Regions from separate parts of the Gottfriedia sp. S16(2024) genome, predicted to be linked through region 1. Evidence: riboswitches for the same ligand, from Rfam matches in the RefSeq annotation. Region 1 holds a riboswitch; each other region holds the start of a gene.
What was found. Region 1 has a riboswitch for cobalamin ahead of AB1282_RS17640 ((2Fe-2S) ferredoxin domain-containing protein). Riboswitches for the same ligand answer to the same signal wherever they lie in the genome.
Positions count from the first base shown of each region.

Region 1 (3,217 bases):
ATGAACTAACTGACGTTTAGCAAAAATGGTGGAGCTAAAATTCCATCTTTTATATGCCCATTCTAACGAATTAATATTTAATTTTAGATACAGGTATTAGTTGATCAATGTTTTAAATGGTAATTAGCTTAAAATATCGTAGAATATTTTGTTTAATCTCCTTTACCTTTCGCTTGAAGTCAATTTTATAATAACCATATCGATGTCTTTAAACGCTCCTAAAATTTCAGTATTCAAAAAAAATACTATATTTATATCTAAAGTTTTGGTAATATAATAAAAAAGTAGTTTGAAAAAAAAAGTAATTAAAATCATTCTTCTTAATTTTTCATCATTGTATGAAACGAATAAAAAAATGTCCACTAGGTTATTTGTATAAGTTAGAATTACAAAAAGGATTTAGTCGTATTATCATTTAAGCTAGCTAACTTGGTACGAACTAATGTTCATCTACATATTGATGAAGGCGTTTTCAATTGTGAATAAGAAAAATCAAAATATAGCAATGAAGTGAAACTAAGAAAAATAATGATGATGATTGGGGAGAAGAAGATGAAATTCAAGGCAAAAAATATAGCTGAATTAGGGGAACATGTCTTTTTTAAGAATGGAATTAAAGGGATTGTTGAAAAGGTCAATGAAAATACAGTTATTGTAAATATAATCGATAATAAAACGGAATTGCTGTTTGAAGGAAACAGAACAGTTGTATCACACAAAAATTATCAAGTATTTGATGATGTATGAAGGAAAAAGGAAAGTCAGTTATACATGAGTTATAAAATATTTTAAACGAAAATTCTAAATATTGAAAATGTAAGCGTTTTCTGATATACTGAATAGTAGGTTGGATGGCATGTGTGGCCATCATCGTATTTGGCGTAGGTGGGGCCAGTACTCGGGACGGATTAGATAGGTTTTGTGATGTGAAAATGTAACGGGTTGATAAGATGTAATAGAGTAACAATGAAATTGTTGCTTATGGAACGGCTGTAGTAGTCGAGAAAATATAATTAAAAAACCTTGTAATTACAAGGTTTTTTTATTTTAATTTTTATAGAATTAAATAAAAAATAAAAAAAGTGCGGACAATTTCACGCACAAATTTACAAGAAAACCACACGAAGAGTTCTCTTTTTACTTGTCCTTAAATAACAATAAGTTTTAAAAAAAGAAATGTCGATATTTAATTTCTGCTATTTCTATATTAATTCAATTACTTAAACAGGATGAAGTTATTGGCGGTTAGCGTTTTCTTAAAAGAAGTCTAAAAACTCTTGAAATATTAAATCTGATAGACTAGTATATTAATATATAATAAATTAAATATTAATTTGTTAACAATTAGTTAAGATGCCTTAGGGCTTAATAGGGAATCTGGAGCATTACCAGAACTGTCCCCGCAACTGTAAGTGTGGACGAAATAGACAAACCACTGAAACGTTTATATGGACGTTACGGGAAGGGTCTAAAGTAGGAAGATACACAAGTCAGGAGACCTGTCTTAGCTTTTAAAGTTTCGAGTTCTTCGGGGGTTGAGAAGATGAAACGTTTGGACAAAAAGGATTATTTATTAACTTTCTTTGTGCTGGCGTTTTATCCGTTCAACTTATGTTGAACGGATTTTTTCGTTTTAATGATTCTAAATCATTTTTTTATGCCTCTAGAAGAAACAAGTCTTTTTAAAAATTGAATAGATTAGGATTGGTGCACAATGAAAATTGTGCTTAATAGGGAAGTACGGTTTAAATCCGTCACGGTACCCGCCACTGTAAGGGGAGTTCATTGCAGATGTCACTGAAGGAATTTGGGAAGACGCAATAGAATGATGAACCTAAGTCAGGAGACCTGCCTTTACCTAATAGCTTCAATCAACCTACGGGAACATAGGTAGAAGTGCTGAACTTACATCGCTATTTTTTGTGTGTATATATTCTGCACCCCTATGTTCATAGGGGTGCTTTTTTTATGAAAAAACGAAAGGGAGTGTGTGACATGACTACTTGGAATTTACAAGGAACGAAACACCATGTTTTCATTTGTAACGGCAGCAGCTGTATGAGAAAGGGTGGGGAGGAAGCGACACAAGCAATACGGAATGAAATCACCAATTTAAGCTTAGATTCAATCATACATACTACAAGAACGAGATGCAATGGGAGATGTAAGGATGCACCCGTTGCCATCGTCTATCCTTCAGGGACTTGGTATAAAAACGTAACCCCAGAAGTGGGAACTACGATTGTAAAGCGTCATCTGGCGGAAGGTCATTGCCTTCAGGAGCATTCGATCTATCAATATTCCGAAGCTGGATTCATACATCCAGAAGGGTCGGAATGCATCGAAGGAATACAAAAAGCGGTTAAAGAAAAGATTTAACAGCGGATAGTAGCTGGATTCTAGTTTGAAATTGTGAAAGGTGGCGTAATAGTGTGAAAGGCAAATTATTGGTAATTGGTTTTGGCCCTGGTGATGAAAAACATATTACCGGACGGGCAAAGGAAGCCATCCAAGAAAGTGATATCATCATCGGATACAAAACCTACGTTGATTTAATCAAGGGATTAATAGCTGGAAAGCAAATCATCAGCACAGGAATGACAGAAGAAGTGAGCCGTGCCCAAGAGGCTGTGAAACAAGCTGAGCTCGGTTACACGGTAGCTGTCATTTCGAGCGGTGATGCCGGTGTATATGGAATGGCAGGACTTGTTTACGAAGTGCTAATTGAAAAAGGCTGGAAAAAAGACTCAGGGGTAAAAGTAGAGGTGGTTCCTGGCATTTCTGCCATCAACTCCTGTGCTGCTTTATTAGGCGCGCCGGTCATGCATGATGCCTGTACGATTAGCTTAAGTGACCATTTAACACCTTGGAGTTTGATCGAGAAACGAATCGAAGCGGCAGCTCAAGCTGATTTTGTCATTGCCCTATACAATCCAAAAAGCGGGAGAAGAACACGGCAGATCATGGAAGCACAAAAAATTCTATTAAAATATCGCTCGCCAGACACCCCTGTAGGATTGGTAAAGAGCGCCTTCCGTGATAGTCAAAAGATCGTCTTAACCAATTTACAAGAGATGTTAGATCATGAAATTGGCATGTTAACCACCGTTTTAATAGGCAACTCTTCAACATTTTTCTACGATGAATTAATGATCACTCCGCGTGGTTATCAGCGGAAGTATACATTAAATCAGGCAATTCAGCCTTTGAAACCGCA
Region 1 covers NZ_JBFLUO010000001.1:3,741,185-3,744,401, forward strand. Annotated here, with positions in the region: gene AB1282_RS17635 (DUF2187 family protein) at 553-747, shown strand; cobalamin riboswitch at 1,335-1,521, shown strand; cobalamin riboswitch at 1,689-1,870, shown strand; gene AB1282_RS17640 ((2Fe-2S) ferredoxin domain-containing protein) at 1,996-2,379, shown strand; gene cobJ (precorrin-3B C(17)-methyltransferase) at 2,433-3,217, shown strand, end outside.

Region 2 (3,217 bases), 690 kb from region 1:
TAGATGGGGTAATTTCGATTGATAAAGAAGGTCAAATCGTGACATCAAATCCACCAGCTGAACGCTTTTTGAAAATGCTTAATGATGATCAGTTAGAAGATCCCTCTTCTCTTGTTTTAACAAATGAGTTATTAGATTTATTTGTATTAGTAGTCGAAAGTGAGAAAAAGCAATTTATCGAATTACATTTTGATCAAGGCAATTGGCAAGTTTTAATGTCGCCCCTTTATAATCAAACAAATATAAGAGGCGTTGTAGCGGTGATTCGAGATGTTACAGAACAAAGACGTTTAGAAAAGATGCGAAAAGATTTTATAGCGCATGTTTCTCATGAACTACGTACGCCTATTTCTTTATTACAAGGTTATAGCGAAGCGATTGTTGATGGGGTAGCAGAATCCAAAGAAGAAATGCAGGAATTGTCACAAATCATTTATGATGAGTCTCTTAGAATGGGGCGTTTAGTAAATGATCTGTTAGATTTAGCAAGAATGGAGAACGGTTTTACCGAATTAAATAGAGAGTTCGTTCCTCTAGTACAATTTGTGGATCGAATTTTACGTAAGTTTAAAGGTCTAGCAAAGGATAAAAATATTAAGCTATTTGGTGAAATCGACAATGTTTCGCATTTGAATATCTACATAGATGAGGATCGAATGGAACAGGTTTTTACAAATTTAATTGATAATGCAATAAGACATACGAATGAAAATGGAAGAATAATTGTTTCAGTAAATCAAAATGAAAGATCAACTACATTTAATTTTATTGATTCAGGTGCAGGGATTTCAAAAGAAGACTTACCATTTGTATTTGAACGTTTTTATAAGGCAGATAAAGCTCGTACAAGAGGTAGAAGTGGAACAGGTTTAGGTTTATCAATCGTTAAAAATATTGTTACAGCACATGGTGGATCCATCCAGGTTTATAGTGAAGTAGGACAGGGAACGACATTTAAAGTTAAAATACCGCATAATTTACGAATGAACGAAAAAGATGTAGAGTAATCTTGTTTCATATAAAACATATTTCCCATATGTTTAGAGAAGAAATTTCTACAAAACACACAAAAAACAAATAAAATGTTAGTAAAATCATAAACATATAAATAAAATAATTGAATTCTTACCCAATTTATCTTACGATTGAATTAATGAAATATTGATGAGTTTAGTGCAAGTATTGCTTAAAAGGGAATCTGGTATAATCCAGAACTGTCCCCGCAACTGTAATGTGGACGAAACGAATAGCCACTGTTCGAAAGAATGGGAAGGTCGGAGTAGGTTGAAACAAAGTCAGTAGACCTGCTAAATTCATCCTTGTTCAATTCTTCGGGGAGTAAGGATTTGAAGCAGCAGTTGCAAGACTTCTTGTATTTTTATGTTGTTTCAGCCCCGTTCAAAATGAATGGGGTTTTTTTTATGTATTTCAATTATTTAGGAGGATTTAAATGAAAAAGTTTTTATCAAGTTTTATCATTATGTTATTGTGTTTAGGATTATTTGGTTGTAATAATGATACGACACAAAAAAAATCGAATGTAAGTAAAACAGAACAAGCAACTTTTCCAATGACTGTTAAAGATGCAACGAACAAAGAAATTAGCTTTAAAGAGGCACCTAAAAGAATCGTATCACTTATTCCAAGTAATACTGAAATCTTATTTTCTATTGGTGATGGCAAGGATGTAGTAGGGGTAACAGATTTTGACAATTATCCAAAAGAAGTAAAATCAATTGATAAAGTTGGCGGAAATAATGCCGATATGACATATAATGTTGAAAAAATTATTTCATTGAAACCTGATTTAGTTTTAGCTCATGAATCAAGTTTAGGAATTTCTGCTGACGGTTTAGAACAGATAAAACAAGCTGGGATTAATGTTTTTGTCGTAAAAAATGCTGCAACTATTAATGATGTGTATGATACAATTCAACAAGTTGGAGAAATAACTGGAAAAACCGAGCAATCGAAAAAAGTTGTAACTGGTATGAAAACAAAATTAGATGAAATTAGCAAAAAAACAGCTAAAGCAACTACGAATCCAAAGGTATGGCTTGAAATTTCTGGTCCGCCAGAAATCTATACAGCAGGTAAAGGTACTTTCTTAGATGAAATGCTTTCGATTGTTCATGCTAAAAACGTAGCTGAAAGTGAAAAAGGTTGGGTAAAGTATAGTGAGGAATCAGCAATTAAAGCGAATCCTGATGTGATTTTAACAACTTATGGATATTATGTTCCAAATTTAGAAAAAACTGTAATGGCTAGGAAAAACTGGCAAACAGTAAACGCAATTAAAAATCACCGTGTATATGATGTTAATTCAGATACAACATCTAGACCTGGTCCAAGACTTGCAGAGGGAGTCGAAGCAATTGCAAAGGCGGTTTACCCAGAGCTTTATAAATAATACATATTTAATCTTTTTAATTCCAATTATCTTATTAATTTTTTTATTTATTTTAGGGGTTTCGATTGGGTCTACATCGATTCCCTTTTCTTCTATTATTTCTAGCTTTTCAGATGCTATATTTAAAACTGATTATGTTCCAGCTGATATTCAAACAATTGTCATGAATATACGAGTGCCAAGGGTTATGTTAGCTGGATTAGTCGGTGCGTGCCTTTCATTGGCAGGTGTTGCGTTTCAAGGAATACTTAAAAATCCTTTAGCTGATCCTTTTACATTAGGTGTTTCTTCAGGCGCCTCTGTAGGTGCAGTGTTTGTATTGTTTTTTCAAATAAGCTTACCTTTTGTTACTTATTTTACATTACCAGTAGTTAGTATCTTATTTGGATTTGGTACACTTATTTTATTATTACTCTTTGTTAGAAAACTGGATCGATCACTTAATGTAGAGACAATTATTTTAGGTGGAATTATCATAAGTTCATTTTGTTCTGCATTGTTGTCATTATTTATAACTTTTTCAAATAATGAATTACGTGCAGTAATTGGATGGTTAATGGGTAATATTGGTGGGAGAGGCATTCAGTACTCTCTAAGTTTATTACCGTTTTTAATCATTTCTTTCTTAATATTATTTAGTCAAAATAGGCAGTTAGATGCGATGACATTTGGGAGCACAAATGCAAAACATATCGGAATTGATGTGAAAAAATCTACTTATTTAATTTTGTTAACAGGAAGTATTTTATCTGGTGCAGCAGTAGCCGTTTCTGGAACAATTGGATTTGTAGGATTAGTTGTTCCGCA
Region 2 covers NZ_JBFLUO010000001.1:4,434,082-4,437,298, reverse strand. Annotated here, with positions in the region: gene AB1282_RS21215 (ATP-binding protein) at 1-1,007, shown strand, start outside; cobalamin riboswitch at 1,155-1,326, shown strand; gene AB1282_RS21210 (ABC transporter substrate-binding protein) at 1,451-2,410, shown strand; gene AB1282_RS21205 (FecCD family ABC transporter permease) at 2,376-3,217, shown strand, end outside.
Region 2: another riboswitch for cobalamin. It lies ahead of AB1282_RS21210 (ABC transporter substrate-binding protein); the one in region 1 lies ahead of AB1282_RS17640 ((2Fe-2S) ferredoxin domain-containing protein).

Region 3 (3,217 bases), 550 kb from region 1:
ATTTGCGACATTTGGCCATAAATATATCCACCCTTTAGCTGGGTATATGACTGCATGGAGTAACTGGTTCCAGTGGGTTATTGTTGGAATGTCAGAAATTATTGCAGTTGGGGCATATATGAAGTATTGGTTTCCAGACCTACCTGCTTGGATACCAGGAATTATTGCAATTGTGATTCTTGGTGCAGCAAATTTAATTTCCGTTAAATCATTTGGTGAATTTGAATTTTGGTTTGCAATGATTAAAGTCGTTACAATTTTATTGATGATTGTTGCAGGGTTTGGTCTAATTTTCTTCGGTTTAGGAAACGGAGGAAATGCGATTGGAATATCTAACCTTTGGAAAAATGGCGGCTTCTTTACAGGTGGTTGGTCAGGTTTCTTCTTTGCACTTTCACTAGTTGTTGGAGCTTATCAAGGCGTTGAATTAATTGGTATTACAGCTGGAGAAGCAGAAAATCCGAAAAAGACATTAAAAGAAGCGATTCAAAGTCTTATTTGGCGTATTTTAATCTTCTATATTGGTGCTATTTTTGTAATAGTAACGGTTTTCCCTTGGGACCAACTAAATTCGATTGGTAGCCCGTTTGTTGTAACTTTTGCAAAAGTTGGTATTACAGCAGCTGCTGGAATTATTAACTTTGTAGTAATCACTGCTGCAATGTCTGGTTGTAACAGTGGTATTTATAGCGCAGGACGCATGCTATATACATTAGGTGTAAATGGACAAGCTCCAAAATATTTTACAAAAGTCTCAAATAACGGAGTGCCTTTATTCGGTACGATTGGTGTACTAATTGGTTTAGTAATCGGCGTTATTTTAAATTTTATTGCACCAAAAAACTTATTCGTGTATGTATACAGTGCAAGCGTACTTCCTGGGATGATCCCGTGGTTTGTCATTCTAATTAGTCATATTCGTTTCAGAAAAGTAAAGGGAGATGAAATTAAGAATCATCCTTTTAAAATGCCTTTTGCACCATTTACTAACTACTTAACATTAGCTTATTTAGTTTTGGTCCTAATCGGTATGTGGTTTAATGATGACACGCGTATATCACTTATTGTGGGAATTATTTTCTTGGCAATCCTTGTCATTTGTTTTTATGCTTTCGGTATCGGAAAACGTGTACCATTAGATGCTCAAACAGATGAAAAGGTAGCTAACTGATCAATCACTTAGTTTGATAATAAGAGGTACTATAGTTATACAATAAAAAAATAAATTTTTTTAACAATCAATGCGTTCGTATTATAAAATCAACCAGTAATTAAGATGGATGAGATTATCATGCGAGTGCATTTTTTTATTGTCTGTATAATGAATCAGCAGTATCTATTTAACCTAAAATAAAAATTTTTTTAAAATTTATACGGAAAATAAAAAATAAATATTTTGACTATTTTTGCATTTTATGACAAAATGATGAAAACTAAATAGTAGGGAATAGGTGTAAATGAAGATCATAGTTTGAAATCATTTACTTAAAAGGGAAGTTTGGTTTAATTCCAACACGGTCCCGCCACTGTAATAGAGGAGTAAATAAGAAGATGCCACTTATTAATTTAGGGAAGGCTTTTATTTACAAAGATTCTTAAGTCAGGAGACCTGCCTATTCTAACGACGCTGTTTGACCTACGAGAGATAGGGAGGTGCCTTATGGAAAGAAAGCTTAAGTTAACGTATTCTAATTATTTATGTTTTCCAACTTAAAGGCATTTTTGTCTCTTATGAGATAAAAATGCTTTTTTATTTTAGATAAAAGGAGAGGGAAAAAATGGTAAAAATAAGTAATTTAGGATATCCGAGAATTGGTGAAAATCGTGAATGGAAAAAAACGTTAGAGAGCTTTTGGCAAAAGAAAATTAATGAAGAAGAATTTGAAAAAGAAATGAAATCATTGAGAATAAGCTCAATAAAGAAACAGCACGATTTAGGTGTGGAGCTAGTCCCTGTAAATGATTTTACGTTTTATGATCATGTGTTAGATATTGCTACTATGTTTGGTTGGATTCCTAGTCGATTTGGTGAAATAAATGAAAAACCTAGTCTAGAGACATATTTTGCATTAGCAAGGGGTAGTAAAAACATTGTAGCTTGTGAAATGACGAAGTGGTTTAATACAAATTATCACTATATCGTACCTGAATATCAAAAGGACAAGCAATCTAGATTACTATACAATAAGCCGTTAGAAGCATACAAAGAGGCATTACTTGAGCTTGGTATAAAAACGAAACCTGTCATTCTAGGAATCTATACATTTGTACAGTTAGCAAAAGGTTACCAAGAAGAAGAAAAACGAAACATAATTAATAATCTAGTAAGCCTATATATTCAAATGCTTAAAGAGCTTGAGAATGAAGGTGTTGAGTGGGTACAAATTGATGAACCATGTTTTGTGTTAGAAGAATCAAGCGAAGATATTCGGTTTATGAAAGAAGTTTATGCTCAAATCGCAAAAGCTGTCCCTTCATTATCAATAATGCTACAAACTTACTTTGAAGCAGTTGAACAATATGAAGAACTAATTTCATTCCCTGTAGATGGCATTGGACTTGATTTTGTACACGGTAAAGATGGAAATTTACAGTCAATACTCGAGCACGGATTTCCAAATGACAAAGTACTAGGTGTAGGAATAGTTAATGGGCGTAATATTTGGAGAAATGATTTAAATGATTGCATTAAGTTTTTGAATTCTCTCAAAGAAGAAATAAGTCCCAAAGATTGGTGGATTCAACCATCTTGTAGTTTGCTTCACGTACCAGTTACAAAAACTGAAGAGAATTTATTAAATGAAACATTATTTGATGCATTAGCGTTTGCCGATGAAAAATTGGAAGAGTTAGTTATATTAAAAAGTTTATTAATTAACAAAGCGAGCATGTTTGATAATGAAGTTAAATATGCAAGTAATTGTTTAGAAAATTTAAAACAACTTAGTGAAAAAAATCAATCAACTCGTAATGAATTAGAATCCATTAATGAAGAAGATTTTAGAAGACCAGTACCATTTCATTTAAGATATCCTTTACAAAATAAAGTAATGAATTTACCGATTTTACCAACGACTACTATTGGAAGTTTTCCTCAAACGAAGGAAATTAAACAAGTAAGACAGCAATGGCGAAAAGGAAATATCGATGAATCGGAATATATGAATCAAATTAAATTGAAAATTAATGAGTGGATTGAAATTCAAGAAAATATTGA
Region 3 covers NZ_JBFLUO010000001.1:3,186,668-3,189,884, forward strand. Annotated here, with positions in the region: gene AB1282_RS14920 (amino acid permease) at 1-1,171, shown strand, start outside; cobalamin riboswitch at 1,433-1,631, shown strand; gene metE (5-methyltetrahydropteroyltriglutamate--homocysteine S-methyltransferase) at 1,779-3,217, shown strand, end outside.
Region 3: another riboswitch for cobalamin. It lies ahead of metE (5-methyltetrahydropteroyltriglutamate--homocysteine S-methyltransferase); the one in region 1 lies ahead of AB1282_RS17640 ((2Fe-2S) ferredoxin domain-containing protein).